DNA from 4 places in the Pallidibacillus thermolactis genome. Region 2 is predicted to be linked to each of the others. Evidence: riboswitches for the same ligand, from Rfam matches in the RefSeq annotation. Region 2 holds a riboswitch; each other region holds the start of a gene.
The links. Region 2 has a riboswitch for S-adenosylmethionine ahead of OEV82_RS00065 (Na+/H+ antiporter NhaC family protein). Riboswitches for the same ligand answer to the same signal wherever they lie in the genome.
Positions count from the first base shown of each region.

Region 1 (7,276 bases), on a different contig from region 2:
ATATAATTCTAATACGTTCATGGACACCCTCCGTTTACGCAAAATTTAACCGATTTTTGACCTACTTGTCGAGTGGGCATTTACTTGACAGCGAGACTCAATTTTTTTGCATGATGGTTGTCAGGTAAGTATACATGACCTTTTCCAAATAAATTTTCTCGTAATGTTCCAGCTTCGTATTCTTTACGATATATTCCTCGTTTTTGTAATTCAGGAACGACATAATCGACAAATTCTCTGAATGTACCTGGTGAATAGGCAAAAGCAATGTTGAAGCCATCGACATCACCTTCTGTTGCCCACTGTTCAAGCTTATCGGCAATTTGCTCAGGTGTACCTATAAATTTAACTGTTCCGTTTCCTAGTCCATGATTTAATACAGCTTCTCGTAAAGTCCATTTTTTATTCGGATCTTTTCCGTAAAGATCAAGGTTTCCCTGCATCGCTTGCGTTTCCATATCTACAATATAGTCATCTGGATTGTAAGTTGAAAAGTCAATGCCGGTATGACCGGATAATAATGCAAGTGTACCTTCGTAACTAACATGGCTTTTCAATTCTTCATATTTTGCAATTGCTTCTTCTTCTGTAGAACCAACAATCGGTAAAACGAGCGGGAATATTTTTATATCATCTGGATTTCTACCGTATTCCTTAGCTAGTGTACGAATATCATTTGAGTATATTTTTAATGCATCGAGTGAATGATGCTTTGTAAATACAGCTTCTGCATGTTTTGCTGCAAATCGTTTCCCCTTAGGTGAAGCACCAGCTTGAAATAAAACCGGCGTACGCTGTGGCGAAGGTTCTACAATGTGCGGTCCAGGCACGGAGAAAAATGCCCCTTCATGGTTTATTTCATGAACTTTGTCTGGATCTGCAAACGCATCTTGTGCGATATCAAGTGTGACAGCATCATCTTCCCAACTATGTTCCCATAGTTTATAGACCACGTCTAAAAATTCATCTGCTCTTTCATAACGAAGGTCATGGGGTAGTCGACTTTTAAGGCCAAGATTAATTGCTTCACTTTCTAAATAAGAGGTAACGATATTCCAACCAATTCTTCCCTCCGTTAAATGATCCAATGTTGAGAGTTGACGTGCTAATGCATAAGGTTGTGCATAGGTCGTTGAAATCGTCACAGCAAACCCAATATGTTTTGTGGCTAGTGCCATCGCTGAAATCGGTAGTAAAGGATCATGTGCTGGAATTTGGACTGCATTTTTTACAGCAGGTTTATAGCTGTTTTGATACACGCTATATGTTCCTAAAACATCGGCAATAAAAACAGCGTCAAATTTCCCTTTTTCTAATGTTTGAGCAACATCAACCCAGTAAGACAACCGGTTATGATAGCGGCTATGATTTTTTTCATGTTTCCATAGTCCAGTTGAATGTGGGGACGGAGAATTTTGAACGAATCCATTTAAATGTATTTGTTTACCCATCATGACACCCTTTCCATTTTTAAAATTAAGTAGCCATATCTGATTACTTGGTATTAGATTGTTTTTTTATTTAACAGGTTTTTCAACGACAATTTTTGAAGTTAAATGAACAGGATTTTTAATCGTATCACCTACAGGGCAATGGTTTTCCACAAACTGAATAAATGTTTCTAATTTTTCTTTTGGAGCATCTGTTGAAATCACAAATTTTGATTCAATATGAGAATATCCAGGTCGGACATCGGATTTATTTAAAAAACCGTCCGTATCAAGTTCACCTTCCAATTCAATTTTAAGATCCTCAATGTTGATCCCAAATTGTTTCGCATAAGTTTGGATAACAATTGCCTGGCATGCACCAAGAGCAGAAAGAACAAGTTCAACAGGGTTTGATCCTTGATCAGTACCACCTAATGAAACTGGTTCATCAACAATGACTTTGTGACCTCTTGCTTCCGTTTCAATTAATAATTTTTCCTTCCATGTAGCCTTTACATTAAATTTTTCAATCGCCATTTTCCAATCACCTCTAAATATTTTTTAATTAAAAAAAGAAAGTTTAAGTTCATAGATTTTTGTACATCACCTCCAAAATAAAATGACCTCTTAAAATAAGAGGTCATGTGATGTACGAAAAGAATATTTTCATATATCACAATCCCTCTTATATTTCAGGTTTGTCATTTCAAACCTGCTGGAATTGGCACCGTTTGGATCTTTCCAATGGTTGCCGAGGCTTCACAGGGCCAGTCCCTCCACCTCTCTGTATAAGAGTAGATTGTAAAAATATTAACTTTTAACTGGTTAAATTTTATGTTTATTCTAAATAGTTCATTACAAAAAGTCAACACAAATTTTTTGAAAAATTTATTACGGTGCTAAAGTACTAAAAAATCGAATAAAAAAGGATGGTGTTGTTGTATAACTGTCTGTAGACTTCATCAACGTGTGTCGATTTGATTTTTGCTAAATAACGGATGGTTTCATGTATCATTTTTGGATGGGTCTTTTGTCCTTGAAATGGTCCTTCAAAGGGCCAAGGTCCATCGGTTTCAACCATCGTTAATGATAGGGGATATGTGGCTGCGATTTTTTGGATTTCGTGTTCGTAAGCTAAATCGGGAGTAAAAGATATAAAATAACCATTTTCAACCATTTGTTGAATGGTTTTGGTATCCCCTTTAAACCAGTGAAAATGGGCTTTTTGGATGGAGTATTTTTCCAATAAATTTATAACGATTGGAGCATCTTCGTAAATCGCATGAAGTGCAACAGGTTTATTCCATTTTACAGCTAGTTTAAAAAATTCCTCCAATAATGCAAGATAGCCTTCAAGACTTTTTACATTTGTATAATAAGGGAGTCCGACTTCTCCGATGGCAACCATAGCTTGATGATTTTTATCCATGAATTGAATCAAATCTGCCAGTTCTTCATCGGTTGGCAAGGGTTGTTCTGGATGATAACCAAAGGCGAGTTTGATCCTTTCATCTTTTTGATATAATGCTAAATTTTCAACAGCAGAAGAAAGATTCGTTGATACCGATATTAAGCTATGAATTTGATAGTGTTCCATTTCTTTCATTATTCCTTGTTGTTCTTTTAATGTGTATTGATCGAAATGAATGTGAACATCGATTATTGGTTGCAATTACATCACCTACATATTTAAAATTTCTAATTTATCATACCTTTGTTTCATCATTAAAGTCTACGTTTATTATTCCGAAGAAGAAGTTTCCAAGAAACGATTCAGAAATTGGATAATGAACTTATTGTCCGTTGTTATTATGTAAACTTGATACCACTCACGGATTTGTCGAAAAAATCAATAAGATAATATTGACAACTTATATTTTTCGTCCCATAATATATTCAATAATATTCGAACGTTAACGAAGGACTAGTATGCAGTGCTTGCTATGGCAGAGAGCGGAATCCGGAGGCTGAAAGATTCCGTCATAGTCAACTTGCAGAACCTACCTTCCGAGTCCCATGCAAACATGGGCGTTAATCTGCGTTAAAGATTTGAGGTGGGGTGTTTGATCACCCAATGAAGGTGGTACCGCGGAAGATAAGCTCTTTCGTCCTGTCAATGCAGGATGAGAGGGCTTTTTTATTTAATATTAAATAGATTGTTAACTTAAGATAAAAACAAGATGAGGGATTTCATATGTCTAAGGAACGAATTGTTGTAAAAATAGGAAGTAGTTCACTAACCAATCAAAAAGGGGAAATTGACTATGCAAAGTTAAACGATCATGTTGAAGCTATTGCTGCCCTTCGTAAAGAGAATCATGAAGTTATTCTCGTGTCATCGGGTGCAGTGGCCGCAGGGTTTAAAAGTTTAGGATACCCGGCACGTCCTGTTACATTAAAAGGAAAACAAGCAGCTGCAAGTGTAGGGCAAGGGTTGCTTATTCAAACATATATGGAAAAATTCCAAGCTTATAACATTACAGCTGCACAAATCTTGCTTACCCGCTCTGACTTTTCGAACCGTAAACGATATCAAAATGCGTTTGCAACGATATCGGAATTGCTTGACCGAGGGATTTTACCGATTATCAATGAGAATGATACGGTGTCGGTCGATGAGCTCACCTTTGGTGACAACGATATGTTATCAAGTCTTGTAAGTGGGTTTATTCATGCTGATCGGCTCATCATTTTAACGGATATCAATGGACTTTACGATGGCAATCCGAGAACAAATCCAAAGGCAAAAAAGTTTTATTTTCTTGAAGAAATAACTGAAGACTTGTTCCAACATGCTGATGAAAATGGTTCGAAAGTAGGGACCGGTGGGATGAGGTCGAAGTTGCTTGCAGCTCAAACAGCTCTATACTTAGGTGTTTCCGTCTTTATTGGTACAGGTTTTGGAAGAAATAAATTATTGGATGTATTGGAAGGAAAAGGTGATGGGACCTATATTGTTAATCGAAGTCAAACTTCAATAAACACAAAAAGGCAATGGATTGCTCTTCATTCCGAATCAACCGGTCATCTTTATATTGACCAAGGAGCCGTTGAGGCGATTTTATACCATGGTAAAAGTTTATTATCACCCGGTATTTTCAAAGTTCGAGGTGCTTTTCAAAAAGGTGACGTTGTTGAAGTAATGGGGGTAAATGGCCTTATCGGTAAAGGACAAGTAAGTTGTTCATCAGAAGAGTTAAGTGCTCATATTGAGGAGCGAAAGGAAAAGGGGCCAGAATTTCAGGAACCAGCAATAGAAGTCATCCATCGCGATAATTGGGTTCAATTAAAACGTTAGGGAGGAGATTCAAATGGCGAATGAAGTACTGGAAAAAGGGAGATTGGCAAAAAGGGCAAGTTATAAAATGCCAAGTTTACGAACAGAAGATAAAAATGTGGCTTTAGAAAGGATTGCGAAACAATTATTGGAAGATGAAGGAGAAATTTTACAAGCCAATCAAGTTGACTTAGAAGCCGGTCGGAAAAATGGGTTATCTGAAGCGGTGCTTGATCGAATTATGTTAAATTCCGACCGAATTAAGGCAATGGTAGAAGGAATTCGTCAAGTAATAGAATTACAAGATCCCATTGGCGATGTGTTAGAAACGATCACGAAAGAAAACGGTCTATATATTGAAAAAAGACGAGTTCCAATCGGTGTAATCGGCATGATTTATGAAGCAAGGCCGAATGTAACAATCGATGCGGCCACCCTTGCTTTAAAAACGGGTAACGCGATTATTTTGCGAGGAAGTTCTTCAGCTAAATCATCGAACATTGCGCTTGTAAAGTCAATTCATACGGCATTAGAAAATAGTAGAGTCCCTGTAAATGCTGTTCAATTAATTGAAGATACTTCAAGAGAAACGGCAAAAGCATTATTCCAATTAAATGAATATTTAGATGTACTCATTCCACGCGGAGGTAAAAACTTAATTCAAACGGTGGTCCGTGAAGCAAGTGTACCGGTTATTGAAACTGGGGCTGGAAATTGTCATATTTATATCGATGAATCAGCAAAACCATCCATGGTCGAAGAAGTCGTACTAAATGCAAAATTACAACGCCCGTCTGTTTGTAATGCTGTTGAATCTTTATTAATTCATGAAAATTGGTTTCATAATTTTGGTAGACAACTTTTAGATAAATTAGCACAACATCAAGTGACGATCCATGGCGATGAACAAGTAAAAGCAGCTTATTCTGATGCTGTCCTTGCTACTGAAGAAGATTGGGCAACGGAGTATTTATCTTTAGATCTAAGTGTAAAACTTGTAAACAATATGGAAGAAGCAATAGAACATATTAATACTTACGGAACAAATCATTCTGAAGCGATCATTACGGAAAATGAGAAGAATGCGAATACTTTCTTACAAAATGTTGATGCGGCGGCAGTTTATCATAATGCGTCAACACGATTTACGGACGGATTTGAATTCGGTTATGGAGCTGAAATTGGAATTTCAACGCAAAAACTACATGCAAGAGGTCCAATGGGCTTACCAGCATTAACATCGAGTAAATTTTTCATAAAAGGAACGGGGCATGTCCGTCAGTAATTCTTTCGAGTTGACTACCACTTATTGTGGTAGTTTTTATTTTATGTCATTTCATAGAATATATAAAGTTTGCCATAAAGGAGGAAAAAAACTTTATCTATAGAATAGATACAAAAAGGACAATGAAAGAAAGTGAGGGACTTTGTTGTTACTTATATTTGTTGTATGTGTTTTGTTTATTATGATTGCATTTATCGGCACTATGCAAGTTGCTAAAGATCCAAGCGACGATAATTACTATGCTGAAAAAGGAAAAAATATGAAGCGGCTTTTTTGGATTTATTTTGCGTTACTTCTTTTTGTACTAGCTGTTGTACTAGCAATCATCTATTACAATTAATCATTTATTTCAATTCATAGATGAAACATTTTTTATCATTGTAAAACAGCGATAAGTTGTCTCTTTTTTGTTTAAGAAACGATGCAACCTTTTTGATTATTTACCGTCATATTGATAAACATTCAAATGGGGTGTCTAGTTGAAAAAGGTTGCTCATATTGTATTTTGTTTTTTCATCGTTTTTCTGTTAACCGCTTGCAGTACTTTAGATGAAAAAGGAAGTGATGCACATTCACAAAAAATGTATGATCATGCCAGTTCAGCAGAAGAAAGTCGTCAAGTAGAACAAGACTTGGCTGTTGAACCGGAACAAAGTTACTTGGAAAATAAGAAGACAATGGAAGGAACAAAATTGGATGACATGGGGCGGAAAGTAACTTATTCTGCAACTTTACAAGTAGAAGTGAACGATTACCATCAATCACTCGATAATATTGCAAAAAAGGTAAAGGATTGGAATGGATACATCGTGACGTCTACAATGTATGGTGAAAATAATTCAATTTTTGGGGATATAACCGTTCGTATTCCTCAACAACATTTTCAGGCTTTCATTTCCTTTATTGAAAAAGATAGTTACAAAGTAAAGAATAAGTCGATTTCTGGTGATGATGTAACCGAGGAATATGTGGATTTAAATTCACGATTGAAATCTAAACGTGCTGTTGAAAGCAGGCTCATGACATTGATGGAACAGGCGGAAACAACCGAGGATTTGTTGGCTGTAACGAAAGACTTGGCAATGGTCCAAGAAGAAATTGAAACGATCCTTGGTCGTATGAATTATTTAGAAAATCGGATCGAATTTGCGACCATTACCATTCACCTTACCGAAAACAATACCAAATTAACGGACCAAGGAGTTGGCACGGTTAATACTTGGGAGAAATCGAAAGAAATGTTCATGAAAAGTGTTAAAATTTTAATGCAATTAGTATCAACCA
Region 1 is NZ_JAOUSE010000047.1:6,796-14,071, reverse strand. It holds gene OEV82_RS12760 (sodium:solute symporter family protein) at 1-21, opposite strand, end outside; gene OEV82_RS12755 (LLM class flavin-dependent oxidoreductase) at 81-1,454, opposite strand; gene OEV82_RS12750 (OsmC family protein) at 1,518-1,967, opposite strand; SAM riboswitch class I at 2,113-2,225, opposite strand; gene OEV82_RS12745 (TatD family hydrolase) at 2,338-3,102, opposite strand; gene proB (glutamate 5-kinase) at 3,625-4,728, shown strand; gene OEV82_RS12735 (glutamate-5-semialdehyde dehydrogenase) at 4,742-5,992, shown strand; gene OEV82_RS12730 (hypothetical protein) at 6,138-6,332, shown strand; gene OEV82_RS12725 (DUF4349 domain-containing protein) at 6,472-7,276, shown strand, end outside.
Region 1: linked by a shared signal. The riboswitch ahead of OEV82_RS12750 (OsmC family protein) and the one ahead of OEV82_RS00065 (Na+/H+ antiporter NhaC family protein) in region 2 are both predicted to bind S-adenosylmethionine.

Region 2 (7,276 bases):
TTGCGATTGCCCATTGAAGTGGGTTGGTCATTTCCTTTTCAAGCGGATAAATTGCAAAAAAGAAATTTTCACATAAAGTCAGTGCATTTTCCAATAAACTTGGATTATCATCACGAAGTGCTTTTTCAATATACTGTTTAACTTCACGGGAAAACGGTACATCTTGAACAGAAAAGTAAGAAGACGGATTTAATGTGATCGATTTATTAAATTTCCGAACTTGTATTTTCCGTTCAAATCCCTTTTCCTTTAATGCGTTGATGATCATTGTTTTAACAAAGGCATCCTTTGAATCATCTCGTAGAAAACTTTCGATTTCATGGATAAATGTGTGAACATCTTCTAAATCAAGCTCCAAAATATTTTGAAGTACCTTTTGAAAATCACCTTTAAATAGCTCTTTTGGATCTCGATTCGTTTTTTTCTTCTGTTCATCCGCTAATTTTTGACTTAACTGCAGTAGTTCTCTATATTGATCAAGTTTATGTTCTGGGATTTGCTCTTCATCTAATAGCATTGTTAACAATGTGTTGATTTTTTTATACTCATGTAATTGAAAAAGTACAGTGACATAGAGTTCGACAACTTCAAAGTAGTCCCCGATGCCAAAACGCATCATTTCTTCTAAAATCAGTTTGGCATTCGAAAAATTCCCTTGTTGCACATAAGCGATTGTTAAAGTAAATAAAATTTCAGGGTTTTCGTCATCGATCCGTTTCGCTTCTTCTAAATATTCGATGGCTTCTTTCACATTACCTTCTTCAAGGCAAAGTCGTCCTTTATTAAGTAAACGTAGTTCTAATTGGGGAAAAGGAATGACGTTATCATTTGCTTTCGGATCTTTTTCCATAAAAATCCCACGCTTTGCTATATTTTCTTTGGACAGTTTAACATGGATATCGTGGAAATTCAAAAGAATTTGGGATTCACGCCGTTGGATCTACCCCACTCAACAAAATAAAAAGCCCCTTATACAAGGATAAGGGGGGTTCTAGCGTCCCGGACGAGATTCGAACTCATGACCTACAGCTTAGGAGGCTGTCGCTCTATCCAGCTGAGCTACCGGGACATGGTATTACAATTATACATTTATTCACTACTCTAATTCAATTTTTTGGTCGTCCCAATCTCAGTAAGCTTATTCAAGATGCCGTTCGATTGGTACGCTGATGTTGATTCGAAGATGCTTACTCGAGCGTGCTCTATCCAGCTGAGCTACCGGGACATGGTATTACAATTATTCATTTGTTTTACTACTCTAATCCAATATTTTTTGGGTCGTCCCAATCTCAGTAAGCTTATTCAAGATGCCGTTCGATTGGTACGCTGTTGTTGATTCGAAGATGCTTACTCGAGCGTGCTCTATCCAGCTGAGCTACCGGGACATGGTATACAATTATACATTTATTTATCAAATTGGACGTTTTTATTTTAACACATATTTCCTTTTCGAACAATATGGGACTATGTGGAACAATCCAAAGGTGAAAGGTGGATTTTCCAACCTTTTTCCTTTTGTACTAGCATTTCTATTAATATTTTTAAAAAATTATAAATTTATATTAAATTTCGTTCTGATTCAATTATAATGGTGTGTAAGTCAAAAAGAAGGGGATGAAAGGAAATGACAAATGAAAAATCGATTGATATTCAAGAGCTTACAAGCGAGCAAGATTGGAAAAAAGCCTATCCAATAATGAAACAATTACGGACCCATTTAAGTGAGGAGGAATATTTAACTTTAGTTCAAGAAGCAACAGAAAAGGAGAATTATAGACTAGTAGCCTTATATGATAACGAAAAAATGGTAGCCGTAACAGGTTTTATGCCAATGATTACTTTATATTATGGAAGATTCATATGGGTATGTGATTTAGTTACCGATGCAAACAGTCGTTCAAAAGGATATGGGAAAATACTTTTAAATTATGTACACCATTGGTCAAAGGAAAATGGCTATGACACCGTCGCTCTTTCATCAGGATTACAACGAGCAGACGCCCATCGCTTTTATGAAAAGAAAATGAACTACGATAAAGTTAGTTATGTTTTTAAAAAGCCGTTATAACGCTCAGGAACCTTTCTGTCATTATAAAAATGTAACCTATATTGCTTTTGTAGGTTACATTTTTATTTAGGTGGATTTGAATCATGGCGAACGGTACTTTTTTTATGCCTACCTTTCCAATTCCGACATGTATTAAAAGGTGCTTTATTGAAACATTATTCATGGCTAGATTTCCTAAATCTGTAAAGCGCTCGAAATCTTAACTTCCTTGCTAAATATGATAACAAACAGAAGGTTTTCAAAGTAAGTGGTTTAAGTGAGGAAGATCGAATCAATAAGTGATGTTAACCTAATACAGATCAACGCTTTTGTGGAGCTGTATTATGATTTCCAGAAAGTAATCATTGCATTTTTCATATGATTTACAAGCTTTATAAACAACCTTCGACATCAAAAGAAAAAATTTCCATTCATCGATTATTGATAAAGAAATAAAAATCATGTAATCTATTATTTATTGTGATAAAAAAATAAAGTTTTTTCTTCTTATCAAGAGAGATGGAGGGACTGGCCCTATGAAATCTCGGCAGCGGAACTTAGGAACTAAGTTGCTGTGCCAAATCCAGCAAGTTGTACTTGAAAGATAAGAAGGGTGTTTTATAGATACAAATATAAGGCCTCTTCTTGTTGTTTCAAGAAGAGGTCTTTTTGTAATTATGGGCGAAGTGCCCCATTTGAATTGTGGAGGTTGTACGATGAAAAAAGGAAATCCTTGGGCGTTAATCCCATTTGTTGTGTTTTTAGTTTTATTTATTGGTGCTGGGGTTATTACAGGTGATTTTTACATTTTCCCTGTTATTGTAGCCATCGCCATTTCAAGCGCTGTGGCCATAGCAATGAATCGAAAAGAACCTTTTGCAAAAAAGGTAGAAATTTTTTGCCAAGGAGCAGGAAATTCAAATGTCATGTTGATGGTGGTCATTTTTCTATTGGCCGGAGCCTTTTCATCGGTAGCAAAAGGCATGGGAGCCGTAGACTCTGCTGTTAACCTAGCTTTATCGTTTGTTCCGCAAAACTTGTTGATTGTAGGCTTGTTCATCATTGCTTGTTTTATCTCTTTATCCATGGGAACATCGGTAGGTACGATTGTTGCACTGGCGCCCATTGGAGTTGGGATAAGTGAGCAAACCGATTTTGCTGTAGCTTTAGTGATGGGAGCGATTATTGGCGGGGCCATGTTTGGCGATAATTTATCCTTTATTTCAGATACAACAATAACTGCTGTACGATCACAGGGTGCCGAAATGAAAGATAAATTTAAGGTCAATTTTTGGATCGTGCTGCCGGCAGCTATTGTCACGAGTATAATTTTGGGATGGATTACACTAGGTGAAACCGCACAAGTGGAACATTTAAGCTATAGTTGGATCAAAATTGTTCCTTATATTTTAGTTATTGTTTTAGCGTTAATTGGAATCAATGTTTTCTTAGTTTTAGCATTAGGGATTGTTCTCGCTGGAGCTGTTGGCCTAGCAGATGGTAGTTACCATATCATGAATCTTATAGAAACGATTGGCGAAGGAATGGCAGGAATGTATGAAATGGCCTTCCTCGCAATACTAATTGCTGGAATGGTGGAAGTTATTAAATTTAATGGAGGCATCGACTTTCTCCTTCAACTGGCCACAAGAAAAATTAAGTCGAAAAAGGGTGTCGAATTTAGTATTGCCGGTCTTGTTGGCGTAACCGATTTATCAACGGCAAATAATACGATTGCGATTTTAATTACCGGTCCACTGGCAAAAAAGATTGCCGAACAATATGGCATAGAACCAAGGAAAACAGCAAGCCTATTAGACATTTTTTCCTGTTCCATTCAAGGCCTGCTTCCATATGGCGCCCAATTACTTGTTGCAGCAAGCATTGCCGGAATATCGCCAGTCAGCATCCTACAATACGCTTTCTATCCAATCCTTATTGGAATTAGCGGTATTTGTGCTATTCTTGTTGGATATCCAAGAAAAAAGAAGTCATTCAATTAGTCCAATCAATATAGCAAAAAGGCTAATCGACAAGATCGATTAGCCTCTTTTTTTATTATTGTTTCCCCTTCTTGACCCATTCTGCAACGGTCACTGTACGTTTGGCCTGATGTTTGACCGCGGCTTCTACATCTCCGATCATTTTTCCATTTTGATCTACGGTTACACTTGTCCCATAAGGGTTGCCCCCTGCACCAAAGATAACGGGATCTGTATAACCAGGCGGTACAATGATGGCACCCCAATGCATCATAGAAGTATATAATGATAAAAGTGTTGCTTCCTGACCACCATGCGGATTTTGTGCAGAAGTCATTGCACTGACTACTTTGTTTACGGTTTTCCCATTGGCCCAGAGTCCACCTTGAATATCAAGAAATTGTTTCATCTGTGATGGCATATTCCCAAATCGAGTTGGAACACTAAAGATAATAGCATCAGCCCATTCAATGTCATCCGATGTTGCAACTGGGACATCTTTTGTTTTTTCCACCGTTGCTTTCCATGCTTCATTTCCCTGGATGACCGATTCAGGCGCTAATTCCTCTACTTTTAATACCTTCACCTCAGCGCCCATTTCTTTTGCTCCTTCTTCCGCCCATTTCGCTAATTGAAAATTCGTCCCACTCATACTGTAAAAAATAACAGCTAGTTTAACATTGGCCATTTTTTCAATCTCCTTTTGCTGATTTTCCATATTTTACACACGTCCTATTATTTCTCACTTTTTATTTTTCATTCATGATTTATAAATTGTGTTACTTTTCGCGGATGATTATTTACCATAAAGCGGATTGACTTTTTCCCTGCCATTGATGCCTGAGGAGTTCAATTTATTCGTAAAAAACTTGTCAATTACTTTTCTAACGTCCGTTTTCTTATAATATAAAAAAGGTGGGCAATAATGCCCACCTAACAATCGGATCCAAACCATTAAACCCCTTCCATCATATCACGTTTTCTGTATCCAACATATCCGAGTACCATTAACATGATACTGATAACAGTGATGGTAAGAAATGTTAATGCATCAAATTCTTCCAACGGTAACTGCGGAAGCCAACTTAGAACCGCTATATTCGAAACCCATTCCGGTATATCAACGATGGCACCAAAGTAGTTGACCGTAAAACAGTACGCTAAATAAATATAAACGACTTTCCCTAAATTTGGCATCCATCCGAGGGCTAGTGCGGCTAAGCCAATGATAAATAAAACCGATGGTAAGTAATTAAAACCAGCAGCAAGGAAATCATTAAACTCCATTGTGGTTGGTGTCTCCATGACCGAAAGCGCTGTTCCACCAAGAGTACTTGCAGAGATGAATATTCCTACGACACTAGTAAATATCGCAATTCCCATACAATGCCAATAAAGTTGGCTGCGCGTCACCTTCGTCGAAAATAGCTGACTCAAGCGCATTCGTCTTTCTTCCGCAAACAGTTTATTCACAATAAGAATCGGTACAATTGAAATTAACACGATCATTACGAGCATAATCGTTCCGGTAAAGGACTCTTCAATGGAAATGCTTGCATGGCTAAACATTTGTTTCATAATTTCATTACTTTCGATAAACGTCTGCATATCTCCATAGATTGCACCATAGGAAGCACCGATAAATATAAACGTCATCATCCAGCCAATCACGACACCTTTATTCAACTTAAATAATAAACCGCGGACGGATAATAATGACTTTTTGGCATAGGCTCTTCCCTTTCGCTCAGGAAGATAACCTGCCCCCATATCGCGTAAGCCTTCAAGGATGAAAGCGACTATGGTAATTATGACGACAAAAAGGAAAGCAAATAACAATGGAACCCAATCATTATTCGTATAGGGATACGTTAAATAAAACCAACCTAACGGATTGAACATCGATAAATCAACATTGGACGTATCGGTTCCTGCACGAATGATATATAGTACGCCTATTAAGCCTAAAGTTGAACCAGTTGCACTTGTCGACGTTGGCATAATTTGAGCAAAAAATAATGCCAGTCCTGCCCCGATAATTCCTGCAACACCGATCGAAGCGCCAAACAGTAAGGAACCTTCAACCGTAATCGTCTCAGCTTCAAAACTCATTAATACGCCACTAGTAAAAAGAGCTAGAATGATATGAATTAAGATGGTTTCAACCATTGTCGCCGCAGCGTTTGCTTGGCGACCAATATGAAACGAACGGACAAGTTCGGTCAAACCAAGATCCTCTTCTTTTCGAGTATGACTGATCACATGCAAAACAGACACAACCATGGCAAGTAAACCACAAAACAACAACATTTCATGTGTGTACATTGCACCTAACGTATACTCCGTTGCGGAATCAATCGGGGTTGGACCTACAATGGCAATCATGGCCGGATTTTTTAATGTCTCATATAACCCTGCTGCCCCTTGCCCTTTTGCTATTTCTTCAAATGCCGGAACAAAGCCTGCTGAAAATAAGCCAACACCGAAAACCCAAAAGAGGATTTTCTTCCAATCTCGTTTAATATATTGGGCAAAGAGGATTTCCCAGCGGGCAAATTTTTCCTTCATCATCCCTTCCTCCGTTTCTCCTTAGTTTTCATAATGACGCATAAACAAATCTTCTAACGTCGGTGGCACGGCTTCAAACTTTTTCACACCTAATTTAGTTGCAGCTAGTAAAATCTCATTCAAGTATCGTGTATCTATAGAGAAGGTCGCTTGATGATTCTTTTGTTGAAAATCAAAGATGCCGACAACATTTTTCAATTCCGCAATGTCTTTTTCCGTTTCGATGGTTACCGTTGTACGTGTTAAATGGCGCAATTCCTCAAGCGTTCCAGATTCAACCACTTTCCCTTGACGAATGATTACAACCTTATCCGCTAGTCGTTCCACTTCACTTAAAATGTGGGAGGATAATAATATCGCTTTTCCCTCTTTCTTCAGTTTTTCAACTTCTTCTTGGAAAATGGCTTCCATCAATGGATCTAATCCCGATGTCGGTTCATCAAAAATGTATAAGTCCGAATCCACTGATAAAGCAGCAATTAAGGCGACCTTTTGACGATTTCCTTTCGAGTACGTTTTCGCTTTTTTCTTAGGGTCTAGCTCAAACCGCTGGATTAAGGAATCCCGCTTTTGTTGACTTCCACCCCCATGTAGTTTCAAAAACAAGTCAATAATTTCTCCACCTGTTAAATTCCCCCATAAAGAGACATCCCCAGGTACATAGGAAATTCGTTTGTGA
Region 2 is NZ_JAOUSE010000001.1:8,404-15,679, reverse strand. It holds gene OEV82_RS00080 (tetratricopeptide repeat protein) at 1-850, opposite strand, end outside; tRNA gene OEV82_RS00075 (tRNA-Arg) at 996-1,069, opposite strand; gene OEV82_RS00070 (GNAT family N-acetyltransferase) at 1,625-2,068, shown strand; SAM riboswitch class I at 2,552-2,658, shown strand; gene OEV82_RS00065 (Na+/H+ antiporter NhaC family protein) at 2,764-4,050, shown strand; gene wrbA (NAD(P)H:quinone oxidoreductase) at 4,106-4,717, opposite strand; gene OEV82_RS00055 (hypothetical protein) at 4,826-4,984, opposite strand; gene OEV82_RS00050 (ABC transporter permease) at 4,984-6,597, opposite strand; gene OEV82_RS00045 (ABC transporter ATP-binding protein) at 6,619-7,276, opposite strand, start outside.

Region 3 (7,276 bases), on a different contig from region 2:
AATTATATCTACGAAGCCAGCTGTAATTGAAAGAGCTAAACAAAAAGGTGCTGTCACAATTCAACGTATATTTCTACTCGATACGAATTCGATGGAAAAAAGCAGTAAACTTATCCAAAGAACGGATCCAGATTTTCTAGAACTGTTACCCGGTTTAGTTCCGAAGCTTATCAAGCAATTTTGTCAACAGACTGAAAAGCAAATTATCGCTAGTGGCTTTATTGAGACGGTAGAGGAAGTGGAGCAAGCCATAAATGCTGGTGCAATTACGATTACGACATCAAGTAAAAACTTATGGGAATATTATGAACCGCAAGAATAATAAATTCCTTTTAATTATGGTTGTTTGAAGTAAGAACCCGAATATTTAACAACATATCTACGTTATTAAAGTTAAAATAGAGATTCATGTTGACAGCGTTTTCTCCTTGTGATAAATTCAATTTACAAGTTAATGATGAAGGTTATGTGAAAGAGAATAGGAGATCACAAACTTATCTTTATCGATAGGTTACGTGGTCTCTTTTTTGTATCTATTCGTAAAGGGGTGTATGGTAATGACATTATTTTTAGCAGAATTGGTAGGTACTTCGATCTTAATTATTCTAGGGGTCGGTGTATGTGCCGGAGTAAGTTTAAAAAAATCAAAGTCCAATAATAGTGGATGGGTTGTGATTACTTTTGGATGGGGGCTTGCTGTTGCAATGGGGGCATATGCTGTCGGTCAGTATAGTGGGGCTCATTTGAATCCTGCCTTGACTCTCGCCTTTGCACTATCAGGTGATCTAGCTTGGAATCTTGTACCAACTTATATTATCGCTCAAATAATCGGTGCTTTCATTGGAGCTGTTATTGTATACTTTCAATATTTACCTCATTGGAAAGAAACAAAGGATCAAGTTGCGATTCTTGATACTTTTGCAACAAGTCCAGCCATCCCGCATTTATTCGGTAACTTCATCAGTGAAGTTATAGGAACGTTCGTATTAGTGCTCGGGATTTTCGCAATAGGAGCAAATGAGTTTGCTAATGGTTTAAATCCTTTCATTGTAGGTTTTCTGATTGTTAGTATTGGGATGAGTTTAGGTGGTACAACAGGGTATGCTATTAATCCTGCAAGGGATTTTGGTCCGAGATTAGCACATGCTTTATTACCAATTCCAAATAAAGGTAAGTCAAATTGGGGTTACGCTTGGATTCCGATTGTAGGTCCAATTGTTGGAGCATTATTAGCAAGTGTATTTTATAATTGGGCATTTCAAAGTCAATTTTTAGCCGGCTCATGGTTTGTTTTGATTGGAAGCGCTATTATTTTTGTTGTAATATATGCAATAACAAAAAAGAATTCAGTTGAAAAAAGTGATATTAACATAGTTAAATAAGTATAGTTTTATAATTTAAGCATAGCCATATTATAAATCATAAAAAACGTATAAACGTTATGAAATATGAAAGTAGTAGATAAGTAGTATTATAGAGATGGGAGAGAAATCATAATGGAAAAATTTATGTTAGCGATTGACCAAGGTACAACAAGTTCACGGGCAATTTTATTTAATAAAAAGGGAGAAATCGTTCATATTGCACAAAAAGAGTTTACCCAACATTTCCCGAAACAAGGCTGGGTGGAGCATGATGCCAATGAGATATGGGGATCAGTTCTATCTGTTATTGCTACATGTTTAGCTGAGTCCAATATTAATCCTGAACAAATAGCAGGAATCGGTATTACGAATCAGCGGGAAACAACGGTTGTATGGGATAAAAATACGGGAATGCCTGTTTATCATGCGATTGTTTGGCAATCACGTCAAACAGAAGGAATTTGCCAAGACTTAAAAACGGCTGGTTATGAACAAACAATTAGAGACAAAACGGGATTATTAATCGATCCTTATTTCTCTGGAACGAAGGTAAAATGGATTTTAGACAATGTCGAAGGTGCAAGGGAGAAAGCGGAGAAAGGTGACTTGTTATTTGGTACTATTGACACTTGGTTAATTTGGAAATTCTCTGGTGGTAAAGTTCATGTAACCGATTATTCCAATGCATCACGCACATTAATGTATAATATTCATGAGCTTAAGTGGGACGATGAGCTTTTAGATATATTATCCGTTCCATCATCCATGCTTCCAGAAGTTCGACCATCCTCTGAAATTTATGGATATACAGTTGATTATCATTTTTTTGGACAAAATATTCCAATTGCGGGCGTTGCCGGTGACCAGCAAGCTGCCTTATTTGGTCAGGCATGTTTTCAACCTGGAATGGTAAAAAATACGTATGGAACAGGCTGCTTTATGTTAATGAATACAGGAGAAAAAGCAATCCAATCGGAACACGGTTTGTTAACCACGATTGCTTGGGGAATCGATGGTCGTGTTGAATATGCCTTAGAAGGAAGTATATTCGTTGCTGGGTCTGCCATTCAATGGTTGCGTGATGGATTACGTATGTTTAAACATGCTGGGGAAAGTGAAGAATACGCTACAAGTGTTGAATCAACGGAAGGTGTATATGTAGTCCCAGCTTTTGTAGGTTTAGGTACACCATATTGGGACAGTGAAGCTCGTGGAGCGATTTTCGGACTAACAAGAGGAACGACAAAAGAGCATTTTATTCGTGCAACCCTTGAATCATTAGCGTACCAAACAAAAGATGTATTAAATGTCATGGAGAAAGACGCAAAAATTCCTGTTAAGTCTTTACGGGTTGATGGTGGAGCAGTCGCTAATAACTTTTTAATGCAATTCCAAAGCGATATCTTGAATGTTGCGGTAGAAAGACCTTATGTAAAAGAAACTACTGCCCTCGGTGCAGCATATTTAGCAGGATTAGCTGTAGGTTATTGGGAAAATCAAGACGAAATTGCGAGACAATGGAATCAAGAAAAAGATTTCCAACCAAGTATGACGGAAGAAGTTCGTAACGAGCTTTACAAAGGTTGGAAAAAGGCCGTTAATGCAACAATGGCGTATAAATGATAAAGTTATTTAGTTTATAGTTGAGAAGGAAAGGATGGGTCCCATATAAAGTCTCTTTTGGGCCCACTTTTTTATATATTTATATCGCAACTAAAAAAATAAAAATTTAGCATTGACTTTTGATTGTTGAAATAATATATTATTAATTAATTTATTAAATAATTAGATTTTTAAAGTAATAGATAATTAAATAAAATCTTCTTATCAAGAGAGGTGGAGGGACTGGCCCAATGAAACCTCGGCAACGGGCATTTTTGTACCGTGCCAAATCCTGCAAGGTTTTTACCTTGGAAGATAGGAAGAGGTCTTATAATTATGATGCATTTAAACCTCTTCTTATTTCAGAAGAGGTTTTTTTAATTTAAAAAACATCAGTATTTGTACAACGTTTCCCATAACGAAATAGAGAAATCGATTAGTAAAAAATTTAGAACTTATTCATTTGTATAAAGGAGGATTATCCGTGATTGAGTTCATTAATCTTGAGAAGGAATATAAAAGTAAGGATAAGACAGTTCATGCTTTAAAAAATATTAATCTTAAAATTAACAAAGGAGAAATATTTGGAATTGTTGGGTATAGTGGTGCAGGGAAAAGCTCCCTACTCCGATGTGTAAATTATCTTGAGCCTCCTACATCTGGTCAAGTAATTGTAGATGGACAGGACTTAACTCAATTAACTGAAAAACAAATTAGAGAAGTAAAACGAAACATAGGTATGGTTTTTCAACATTTTAATTTGTTAAATTCAAAGACAGTTTATGCTAATGTAGCAATGCCACTTATTCTAGCTAAAAAACCGAAAGAAAGAATACGTGAAAGGGTTATTGAGTTACTGGAGTTTGTTGGTTTAGCAGATAATCTTAATGATTATCCTGATCAATTGTCAGGTGGACAAAAGCAACGTGTCGGTATTGCAAGAGCTTTAGCTACACAACCATCTATTTTACTCTGTGATGAAGCCACATCAGCACTGGATCCTCAGACAACAAGTTCCATTCTTCAATTATTGAAAAAAATTAATGAAGAATACAAAATTACGATCTTAATGATCACCCATGAAATGTCAGTTGTAAGTGAAATATGTGACCGAGTCGCAGTGATGGAATCAGGAAAGATCATAGAAGTAGGTACTGTATTTGAAGTATTTTCAAAACCAAAGACAGAAACTGCAAGGAAATTTGTAAGTACAGTAATGAATGATCAATTTCCTCCATCAATCAAAGAAATTTTAAAAGAGGGAAATCGTTCGAAAAGTATTTACCAAATCCGTTTCTTTGGTCAGCAAACAGAAAGCCCCCTTATTTCACAAGTGGCCAAAAAATTCAATGTCGATATAACGATCTTGTTTGGTAATGTTACAGAATTACAAGGGCAATCTTTTGGTAACTTGATCATTGAATTTATTGGTGATGATATAGAGATTCAACGAGCTATCAATTATTTGAATCATCAGCAAATACATCTAAAGGAAGTGACAAGTCATGCTAGTTAATGGAGAGCAAATTATTGAGGCATTAGTTGAGACGATACAAATGGTTAGTCTATCTTTATTATTCTCTGTTTTACTAGGATTGCCTCTAGGGATTTTCCTTTTTGTTACACGTAAAGGTCAAATATTAGAGAATATCCCAATATTTACTGTGCTTAATGGAATTATTAATATTTTTCGTTCGATCCCATTCATTATTTTATTGGTCGCTATCATACCGCTTACTAGATTAATCGTGGGTACTTCTATTGGTACTTCTGCAGCAATTGTTCCACTTGTCTTTTATGCTGGTCCTTACATTGCAAGATTAGTTGAAAGTTCACTTTTAGAAATAGACCCGGGGGTACTTGAAGCTGCAAAAGCGATGGGAGCAACTCCATTACAGACTATATTTCGATTTCTACTTCCAGAAGCACTAAGTTCATTAGTCGTAAATATAACAATTGCTACTATTGGTTTGATTGGAGCTTCCGCAATGGCAGGTACAGTTGGCGGAGGTGGAATTGGTGATTTGGCAATTACCTATGGTTATCAACGGTTTGACACTGTCACAATGGTGATAACAGTTCTCATTTTAATTATTATGGTGCAAGGAATTCAATCCTTAGGAAACATATTGTCAAGAAAAATTAGAAGAAGATAATGACAGAATTGGAGGAAACATATATGAAAAAAATACTAGTTGGTATATTCATTTTATTCATTGTTTTATTTACAGTTGCTTGCTCATCCGATGATGAGACGAAAAAAGTAAAAGTAGGAATTAGTGGGACTGACACGAGACAATGGGATTATGTAGCTGAAAAGGCAGCTAAAGAAGGAATTGAAATTGAAATTGTATCATTTAATGATTATGTTCAGCCTAATACTGCCCTTGCTGAAGGGGAATTAGACGCGAATGCTTTTCAAACCATTGCTTATTTCAACCAATTTATTGATGAACATAATTTAGATTTAGTACCAATTGCAACAACAGTTCTTGCTCCTATGGGACTTTATTCAGAAAAATATGAAGATGTAAAAGATATACCTGAAAATAGTACGATTGCGATTCCAAATGATGTATCAAATGGGGGAAGGGCGTTACTATTGTTAGAAGAAGCTGGGCTCATCAAATTAAGAGATGGGTATGATGGTAATTTAACAAATCTTGAGACCGATATTGTTGATAATCCTTTAAACTTAAAACTTGAACAAATGGTCGCTGCACAAACACCAAGGGTACTTCCAGATGTTGCTGCCTCTATCATCAATAATGGAATTGCCATTGATGCTGGATTTAACCCTGTTAAGGATTCCATTTATCTTGAAAGTGAAACAGCAATTAACTATTTAAATATTATTGCTGTACGTGCGGAAGATAAAGATAATCCAACTTTAAAAAGAATTGCAGAGTTATTCCAAGAAGAAGACACCGCTACATTTATTAAAAAAGAATACGATGGAGCATTAATTCCAACTTTTGTTCCGTTAGATAAAATAGGATGGTAAAAATCTATTACAGAGAAACAATGAAATAAAAGGGGTGGTCTCAGTGAAAGCAGTAAAAACAAGTTTAGTAGAAAAAATAAAAGAAAATATTGAAAAAAATAAAGAGCTTTATATTTCTACAAGCCATAAAATCCATAAAAACCCAGAAATTGGAAACCAAGAATTTTTTGCATCTAGTTTATTAACGGAATTACTAGAAAATGAAGGTTTCTCAGTCACAAAGGGAGTAGCAGGACACGATACAGCTTTTATTGCAAAGAAAACATCAAATAAAGCAGGTCCTACTATAGCATTTTTAGCAGAATATGATGCCTTACCTGGTCTTGGTCATGCTTGTGGTCATAATATTATAGGGACGATGAGTACAGCAGCTGCAATTGCATTAAGTAAAGTTCTTGAAGAAGTAGGTGGGGAGGCAATTGTATTAGGAACGCCTGCAGAAGAAGGTGGACCGAATGGTAGTGCGAAGGGAAGTTTTGTAAAGCATGGATTAGTCGAAGGGATCGATGCGGCATTGATGATTCATCCGAGTGGTAAAACTAGTTTAACGTCGCCATCTCTTGCAGTTGATCCTCTTGACTTTGAATTTTTTGGGAAATCTAGTCACGCTGCATCTGCACCACATGAAGGGATAAATGCACTTGATGCAGTTATTCAATTGTTTAATGGAATTAATGCACTTAGACAACATGTAACAGATGATGTCCGTATTCATGGAATCATAACCCATGGCGGTGATGCACCAAATATTATACCTGAATATGCAAAAGCTCGATTTTTTATACGAGCTTCCACAAGAAATCGTTTGAATGGAGTAACAAAACGTGTTAAAGCCATTGCAGAAGCTGCGGCATTGGCAACTGGTGCGAAAGTAAAAATTACAGCTTTTCAAAATGAAGTTGATAATTTGTTATTAAATGATCGCTTTAATAGAGTTTTTCAAGAAGTTATTGAAGAACTTGGGGAGACGGTTCATGATCTAAAACAAGGTATAGGTTCGACTGATGCAGGTAATATTAGTCAAGTTGTTCCGACCATTCACCCATATATAAAGATTGGGCCAGATGATCTTGTGGCTCATACAGATGAATTTAGAGAAGCAGCAGTATCTGAAAGAGGCGATTATGCTCTTATTACAGGTGCCAAAGCTCTTGCTTTAACAGCTTTACGTTTAATATATGAACCAAATATTTTGGCTGAAATAAAAGCTGAATTTCAACAAAGAAAAGAGCTAGAAAACTTTCATTAAAATTTTATTAAGGAATCTGTCTTCATTAAAAAGGATGGATTCTTTTTTTTTGTTAAG
Region 3 is NZ_JAOUSE010000005.1:46,274-53,549, forward strand. It holds gene OEV82_RS03180 (glycerol-3-phosphate responsive antiterminator) at 1-322, shown strand, start outside; gene OEV82_RS03185 (MIP/aquaporin family protein) at 558-1,382, shown strand; gene glpK (glycerol kinase GlpK) at 1,497-2,987, shown strand; SAM riboswitch class I at 3,186-3,288, shown strand; gene OEV82_RS03195 (methionine ABC transporter ATP-binding protein) at 3,451-4,482, shown strand; gene OEV82_RS03200 (methionine ABC transporter permease) at 4,472-5,122, shown strand; gene OEV82_RS03205 (MetQ/NlpA family ABC transporter substrate-binding protein) at 5,146-5,970, shown strand; gene OEV82_RS03210 (M20 family metallopeptidase) at 6,005-7,219, shown strand.
Region 3: linked by a shared signal. The riboswitch ahead of OEV82_RS03195 (methionine ABC transporter ATP-binding protein) and the one ahead of OEV82_RS00065 (Na+/H+ antiporter NhaC family protein) in region 2 are both predicted to bind S-adenosylmethionine.

Region 4 (7,276 bases), on a different contig from region 2:
ACCAAACAATACGACATCTGCTTTTTCATACGTCTCTTCACAGCCAATAAAAGTGCTCACATTTAATGGTTTATTCATCTCGCTCCAGTTCCTCCTTCACATACGTTGGCAAGCAAAATGATCCTACGTGTAAATCAGTATTATAATATTTCGTTTTCAAACCAAATTTTTCCCATTCTTCTGCTTGAATATCTTTAATAGGATCATAGGTTTTAGAAGCAAAACCAAAAAGCCAATGCCCAGAAGGATAAGTTGGCATATGATATTGATACACTTTCGCAATAGGGAAGATACTTTTAATTTTTTTATGGGCTCTTCTCATATGTGACGCATCTTCTGCAAAATATGGCGATTCATGCTGGTTAATTAAAATACCGTCTTTATTCAGAACTCGATAACATTCTTGATAGAAAGCGGTTGTAAACAATCCTTCGCCGACAGATATTGGGTCAGTCGAATCCACTATAATTAAATCAAAAGATTCATCTGGAGCATTTTTCACATATGCCAATCCATCCTCAAAACGAAGCTGCATTCGGCTATCCTCTTCCACTCCTTTTGCTGTTATTGGTAAATACTTTTGACATAAACGGAAAACACGTTCGTCGATTTCTACCATAACAACTTCTTCTACTGTCTTGTAACGAAGTACTTCACGGGCAGTTCCACCATCACCACCGCCAATAATTAATACTTTTTTAATTGACGGATTTGTTGCAAAGGCTGGATGGACAATCATATCGTGATAAATAAATTCGTCCTTTTCGTTCACCATCATCAATCCATCTAAGGTAAAGAAGGTTCCAAACTCATCGCCTTGGTAAAAATCAATTTGTTGATAGGCACTTTTTTCGCTATGCAAAACTTTATTATATTTAATCGAAAACTTACAATCGTTACTCCATTGTTCAGTATACCAATTCATAATTAAACTCCCTCTCCTCAACTTATTTAACTGTGACTTCTTTAATATCACGTTCAGCAAATTGTTTAATTTTATCGACCATTCCTCGAGGTACTTCAAATGATTCAGTCCTGTTTGCTTTTAATTTTTCACTTAAATATTCTGCCGCCTTCCATGGACTGACTGAATCTCCACAAGTATAAATATCAACAGAAGCATACCCATATTCTGGCCAAGTATGGATGGTTAAGTGTGACTCGGCAATAATAACTGCACCTGATACACCATACGGATTAAAATGATGAAATACCGATTCTACAATTGTTGCTCCTGCGTAATCTGCAGCTTCATTCATAACTTTTTCGATTAATTTATTATTCTCAATAATTTCACTTGGACAACCGTAAAACTCAACTAATACATGTCTTCCTAATGTCGATAATGCTAACCCCATCTATATCTTCTCCTTTACTACTGTAATATAATTTTTTTCTTTTGCTTCTGTTAAAACATCACCGACTAATTGTCTGTAATAATGATACTGTTTCACTACCTCTTGCGATATTAATTCTCCTGGAATTACAAGTGGGATTCCTGGTGGATAGATCATTAATGTATCTGCACTGACTCTACCAATCGAGTCATCGATTGCAAGCTGCTCATGTTCACAATAAAAGGCTTCTCTTGGACTCAAAATCAACTCATTAACTTGATCAGTAGTGACATGTGGAGACATAACGACCATTTTTTCCCCATAGTTATTATCAATATATTTCAAGGCAGAAACGAGTTTTCCAATCGAATATTCCGTATCAGAGCTTGTGATGACTGCCATGACAACATATCCTTCTGCTAGTTCCATTTGTATCCCATATTTTTTCTTTAATAATGTGTAAACATCAAAACCTGTTAAACCGATCCCATTCACTCGAATAACCAATTTTGTCCAATCATGGGTTTGGTGAAAATGTTTCGAAACATACTCATCCTTTAATATTTCAAAATGGGTTTCCGACTCAATTTCACGTATCGCCTTTTCAACAATTGGCTTTAAGCGATGATATCGTTCTTTTCCATATAGAACCAGTTCTCTTCTTGCTACATCTAATGAACTCATTAATAGATAGTTCGCACTTGTGGATTGAAGCATACTTAACAGTTTTTGAATTTTTTCTGGTTTTATCCGATTCTTTTTTAACAATAATAATGAACTCTGGGTTAAAGAGCCCCCAGTTTTATGCATACTAATGGTTACAGCATCAGCGCCAGCCGAAATCGGGTCAACCATTTCAACAAAATTCAAATGTGCGCCATGTGCACTATCGACAATAACGGTTATATCGTGTTCATGGGCGATTGTACAAATTTTTGTTAAATCAGTCATCGTTCCAAAATAAGTAGGATATGTTATTAAAAGTGCTTTTGCATCTGGATGCGCCTTAATTGCGTTATCCACATTTTCAACCGATACCCCATGGGAAATACCAAAATGATAATCTACTTCTGGCTGAATAAATACCGGATTGGCCCCACTCAAAATAATCCCATCCATGACGGATTTATGACCATTTCTAGGCACGATGATCTTCTCATTTGGCTTACAGACTGCCATAATCATAGCTTGTATTCCTACCGTTGTTCCATTCACTAAGAAGTACGCATGGTCTGCACCAAAAGCTTCAGCAGCTAATTCTTGGGCTTCCTTAATAACGGATTTTGGATGACTGAGTAAATCTAGTTCTTTCATCGAATTAACATCCATTCTTAACGCCATTTCCCCTAATGCCTTCTTCAATGGATTCATCATTGCGCCCATTTTATGTCCGGGAACGTCGAATGGGACCACATCACTATTGGCATAATTAACGAGTGCATTAAATAATGGCATTTGCTCTTGACTAATGTGCGACGTTCTCTGCGTGGAAAACTCCTTTACCTCGTTCATTATTGGCCAACCCCATTTAGTTCAAACTGAGCTACTGCTTCCCGTAGTTCATTTACTTTATCTGTTTTTTCCCAGGCCACATCCAATTCTTCTCTTCCAAAATGACCATATGCGGCTACTTGTTTAAATTGTGGTCTTCTTAAATCAAGCATTGTTATAATACCAGCTGGTGTTAGATCAAAAACTTCGCGAATTGCTTTTAGTAATTGTTCATGTGGAACGGTTCCTGTTCCAAATGTATCAACTGAAATACTAATCGGCTCACTAACTCCTATCGCATAAGAAAGCTGAATTTCACATTTCCTAGCTAGACCTGCTGCCACAATATTTTTAGCAACATATCGAGCAGCATAGGCTGCTGAACGGTCAACTTTTGTACAATCTTTTCCAGAGAAAGCACCACCACCGTGTTTTGCTGCACCGCCATACGTATCAACTATAATTTTTCGCCCAGTTAAACCAGTATCTCCATGCGGACCACCAACAACAAAACGCCCTGTCGGATTAATCAAAATTCGGAATGAATCATTTAAGTTAAATTCTCGTGCTGTTTGTTTAATGATATTTTCGATAACAAAGGTTTTGAATACATCTTCATCAAAATCCTCATCATGTTGAACGGACATTAATATGGTGTCAATCTTCGGTTGATCTTGAATCGTGTAGTCAATCGTAACTTGCGATTTCATGTCTGGACGTGCCCATTTAAATTCTCCACTTTTACGTAATTGGGATGCTTTCTTCACTAGTGTATGGGCTAGTTCAAGCGCAAGCGGCATTAAAGACGGAGTTTCATCCGTTGCATATCCAAACATAATTCCTTGGTCTCCTGCCCCAATGGCCATGGTATCGCTTGAACGATCAACCCCCATTGCAATATCTGGAGATTGAGTATGAACAAGTACCTGAATATCACAAGTACGACCATCAATTCCAAATCTATCATCTGTATATCCTATTTCTAATAGAGTTTCACGTGCTATCTTTTCAATATCTAAATCAGCAGTCGTAGAAATTTCTCCTCCTACGATTACTGTATTTGTTGTTGTAAAGACTTCACAGGCCACCCTTGCATACGGATCCTGTTCTAATGCAGCATCCAATACTGCATCTGAGATCTGATCTGCGATTTTATCAGGATGTCCTTCTGAAACAGACTCAGACGTAAACAAAATTTTTTCTGCCAACATTAACCATTCCTTCCAATTTTATATTTATGGCACAAAAAAAGCTCTCCCCAACAACCTAAGGAAAGCTTCGATTAATATCAGCTGCTTATCCTCTTATTGTTCGCAAAACTTTTCAAAGCTTTGCGCTCAGGTTGGGCACCCATATTTGTTTGTTCATATGAACAAAACTGGTTTGCCACCGCATCATTGACCCCTCGTCTCAGCGGTTATTAATAAGATGGAGATAGACTTTATTTATGCTGGAATTAATAGTAAAGGATAACAGTGTTCATGTCAATTTATTTTTTTAAAAAATTTTAAGAATAATAGACTAGACAGCATGAAATTTACACTGGTAAATGTTGGCACAATATTCACAAGAAATTGTAACGATATAACTTTCAATACTTCTTTACCGTTTTGAAATTTAGGTAGAAAGAACCATTTAAAGATATATATTCCCTTATTTTTAGCCGTGGATAAATGAGCTGATGCCACCAAAGAAATGTATGTACATTGGATAGAATAATGAATTTTTTCTTGTAACTTTTTTGGCACAATTATGATAGTTTACCGAAATAATAGAAAAATATGAAGTCAATGAAGGTGTATACATTTTTTATCGGATCCAATAATCTTACTAAAGATTTAAATTAAAACGTTGTTATGTCTTGAAGTAACATTTTTGTGGAAATAGAGGGGATTGGCATTTGATATTACTATTTTCCAAGTAGCCTTATTATAGTAATGATTCCAATTAATATAAAAATAATAGAAATGATCATATTAATTTTCTTTTTTTCCTTGTACTTATTTTCCATAACATATCTTCCTTTCGTAACAATTAGTTATATAGCTTATTCAACGTATATAGTTGAGTATAAAAAACAAAAGTTATTAAACGTATTTCAATAAAACAGTAATGACTGCTATTCATGTACAGATATTAAAAAATAATTACAAACAAGGCAAATCAATTTGTCTAATTTGCATAAGAAAATCAGTTACTTTCTGTTTCGTTGCGACATCCAATCCTATTGTAGGCTCATCTAAATATACTATTTCTGGTTTCTGTATAAATATAGATACTATTTCTGCTTTCATCCTTTGTCCTAAAGAAAGTAATCGAACATGCTGTGATAATAATTCTTCTATCCCTATTGTCTCAATTAAATATTTTGACCACTCTTCATATTTTCTTTTGTATTATTATTCTTAACATATCATAAGAATCTTTTAAGGGAAAATCCCACCACAAATTACTTCTTTGTCCCATAGGACTCCTGTAATCTGAGCAAGTTGTTTTCTATATTTAAATGGATTAAGATTTTTTACAGATACCTGACCACCTGAAGGTAGTAGTCCTGTCAATCGTTTAATTGTAGTTGACTTACCTGCTCCATTTGGAGCTATATACGCTGCTATTTCTCCTTCAGCAATTTCAAAATGAATATCTTTTAATGCTACTTTTTCAGTTACAGCTGGTTTTTATTAGTCCTTTGATTCCATTTAAAAAACCTTTTTCTCTTTTGGGGATTCGGTGTACTTTTGATAAATTTTGTACAGATATAATATTGTTCAATGTCAACACCACTTTACTTTTTCCATTACTAATTTAGTTATTGTTGTAAAAAAATCCTTCTTCCACCTACTCACTAAATAAAATAAAAATATAATTCAAGTTGAATAAATTGCAGATACTATGTCAAATTTCCTTGTGTAAAACAAATTCAAATCCTACCCTTTTTCAACCTCTTTCCCATTTCCCAAAAAACAAAAAAACACTCACAAACATTGATAAATCAACATTTGTGAGTGTTCTATCGTTGCTTAATTTAGCTCGTTATAACTTAAAGATACCGGTGGTCGGGGTCGAACCGACACTCCTTACGGAACACGATTTTGAGTCGTGCGCGTCTGCCAATTCCGCCACACCGGCAAAAAAGAAAAAATAATGGAGGCGGCAACCGGATTCGAACCGGTGATAAAGGTTTTGCAGACCTCTGCCTTACCACTTGGCTATGCCGCCAATTTGAATAAGCGGAAGACGGGATTCGAACCCGCGACCCCCACCTTGGCAAGGTGGTGTTCTACCACTGAACTACTTCCGCAAAAAATACTGGGCTAGCTGGATTCGAACCAACGCATCACGGAGTCAAAGTCCGTTGCCTTACCGCTTGGCTATAGCCCAATAATGGAAAATGGGGCGACCGATGGGAATCGAACCCACGAATGTCGGAGCCACAATCCGATGCGTTAACCACTTCGCCACGGTCGCCATATAAGTTTTTAAATAAATGAAAAATGGCAGGGGTAGTAGGAATCGAACCCACACCGGAGGTTTTGGAGACCTCTGTTCTACCGTTAAACTATACCCCTATATATGGTGGAGGGGGACGGATTCGAACCGCCGAACCCTGAGGGAGCGGATTTACAGTCCGCCGCGTTTAGCCACTTCGCTACCCCTCCACTATAGTAATGGTGCCGGCCAGAGGACTTGAACCCCCAACCTACTGATTACAAGTCAGTTGCTCTACCAATTGAGCTAGACCGGCAAATACACTATAAATTGATAAATTTAAATTTGTTTTTTATTTGAGTGGAACTTACATATATTTATTATAACATGATATAATCAAATTTTAAAGGAAATGGTGGTTCAGGACGGAATCGAACCGCCGACACATGGATTTTCAGTCCATTGCTCTACCGACTGAGCTACTGAACCGTTTATAAATTCTCATGGCGGTCCGGACGGGACTCGAACCCGCGACCTCCTGCGTGACAGGCAGGCATTCTAACCAACTGAACTACCGGACCAATATTGCGGGGGTAGGATTTGAACCTACGACCTTCGGGTTATGAGCCCGACGAGCTACCAGACTGCTCCACCCCGCGATAATATTATTATCATCATTTGGATGATTCATGGTGGAGGATGACGGGATCGAACCGCCGACCCCCTGCTTGTAAGGCAGGTGCTCTCCCAGCTGAGCTAATCCTCCAAGAATTGGTGACCCCTACGGGATTCGAACCCGTGTTACCGCCGTGAAAGGGCGGTGTCTTAACCACTTGACCAAGGGGCCATCGTTATTTATGGCGGAGAGTAAGGGATTCGAACCCTTGATACGCGGTTAGCGTATACACGATTTCCAATCGTGCTCCTTCGGCCAGCTCGGACAACTCTCCAAATTGGCTCCGCAGGTAGGATTCGAACCTACGACCGATCGGTTAACAGCCGATTGCTCTACCACTGAG
Region 4 is NZ_JAOUSE010000076.1:3,558-10,833, forward strand. It holds gene speB (agmatinase) at 1-78, opposite strand, end outside; gene speE (polyamine aminopropyltransferase) at 71-925, opposite strand; gene speD (adenosylmethionine decarboxylase) at 948-1,358, opposite strand; gene OEV82_RS15275 (aminotransferase class I/II-fold pyridoxal phosphate-dependent enzyme) at 1,359-2,849, opposite strand; gene metK (methionine adenosyltransferase) at 2,849-4,039, opposite strand; SAM riboswitch class I at 4,130-4,258, opposite strand; partial or broken gene OEV82_RS16225 (ATP-binding cassette domain-containing protein) at 4,976-5,470, opposite strand; tRNA gene OEV82_RS15285 (tRNA-Leu) at 5,876-5,957, opposite strand; tRNA gene OEV82_RS15290 (tRNA-Cys) at 5,974-6,047, opposite strand; tRNA gene OEV82_RS15295 (tRNA-Gly) at 6,058-6,129, opposite strand; tRNA gene OEV82_RS15300 (tRNA-Gln) at 6,138-6,209, opposite strand; tRNA gene OEV82_RS15305 (tRNA-His) at 6,221-6,296, opposite strand; tRNA gene OEV82_RS15310 (tRNA-Trp) at 6,324-6,397, opposite strand; tRNA gene OEV82_RS15315 (tRNA-Tyr) at 6,403-6,487, opposite strand; tRNA gene OEV82_RS15320 (tRNA-Thr) at 6,498-6,573, opposite strand; tRNA gene OEV82_RS15325 (tRNA-Phe) at 6,671-6,746, opposite strand; tRNA gene OEV82_RS15330 (tRNA-Asp) at 6,762-6,838, opposite strand; tRNA gene OEV82_RS15335 (tRNA-Met) at 6,843-6,916, opposite strand; tRNA gene OEV82_RS15340 (tRNA-Val) at 6,948-7,023, opposite strand; tRNA gene OEV82_RS15345 (tRNA-Glu) at 7,030-7,104, opposite strand; tRNA gene OEV82_RS15350 (tRNA-Ser) at 7,116-7,207, opposite strand; tRNA gene OEV82_RS15355 (tRNA-Asn) at 7,212-7,276, opposite strand, start outside.
Region 4: linked by a shared signal. The riboswitch ahead of metK (methionine adenosyltransferase) and the one ahead of OEV82_RS00065 (Na+/H+ antiporter NhaC family protein) in region 2 are both predicted to bind S-adenosylmethionine.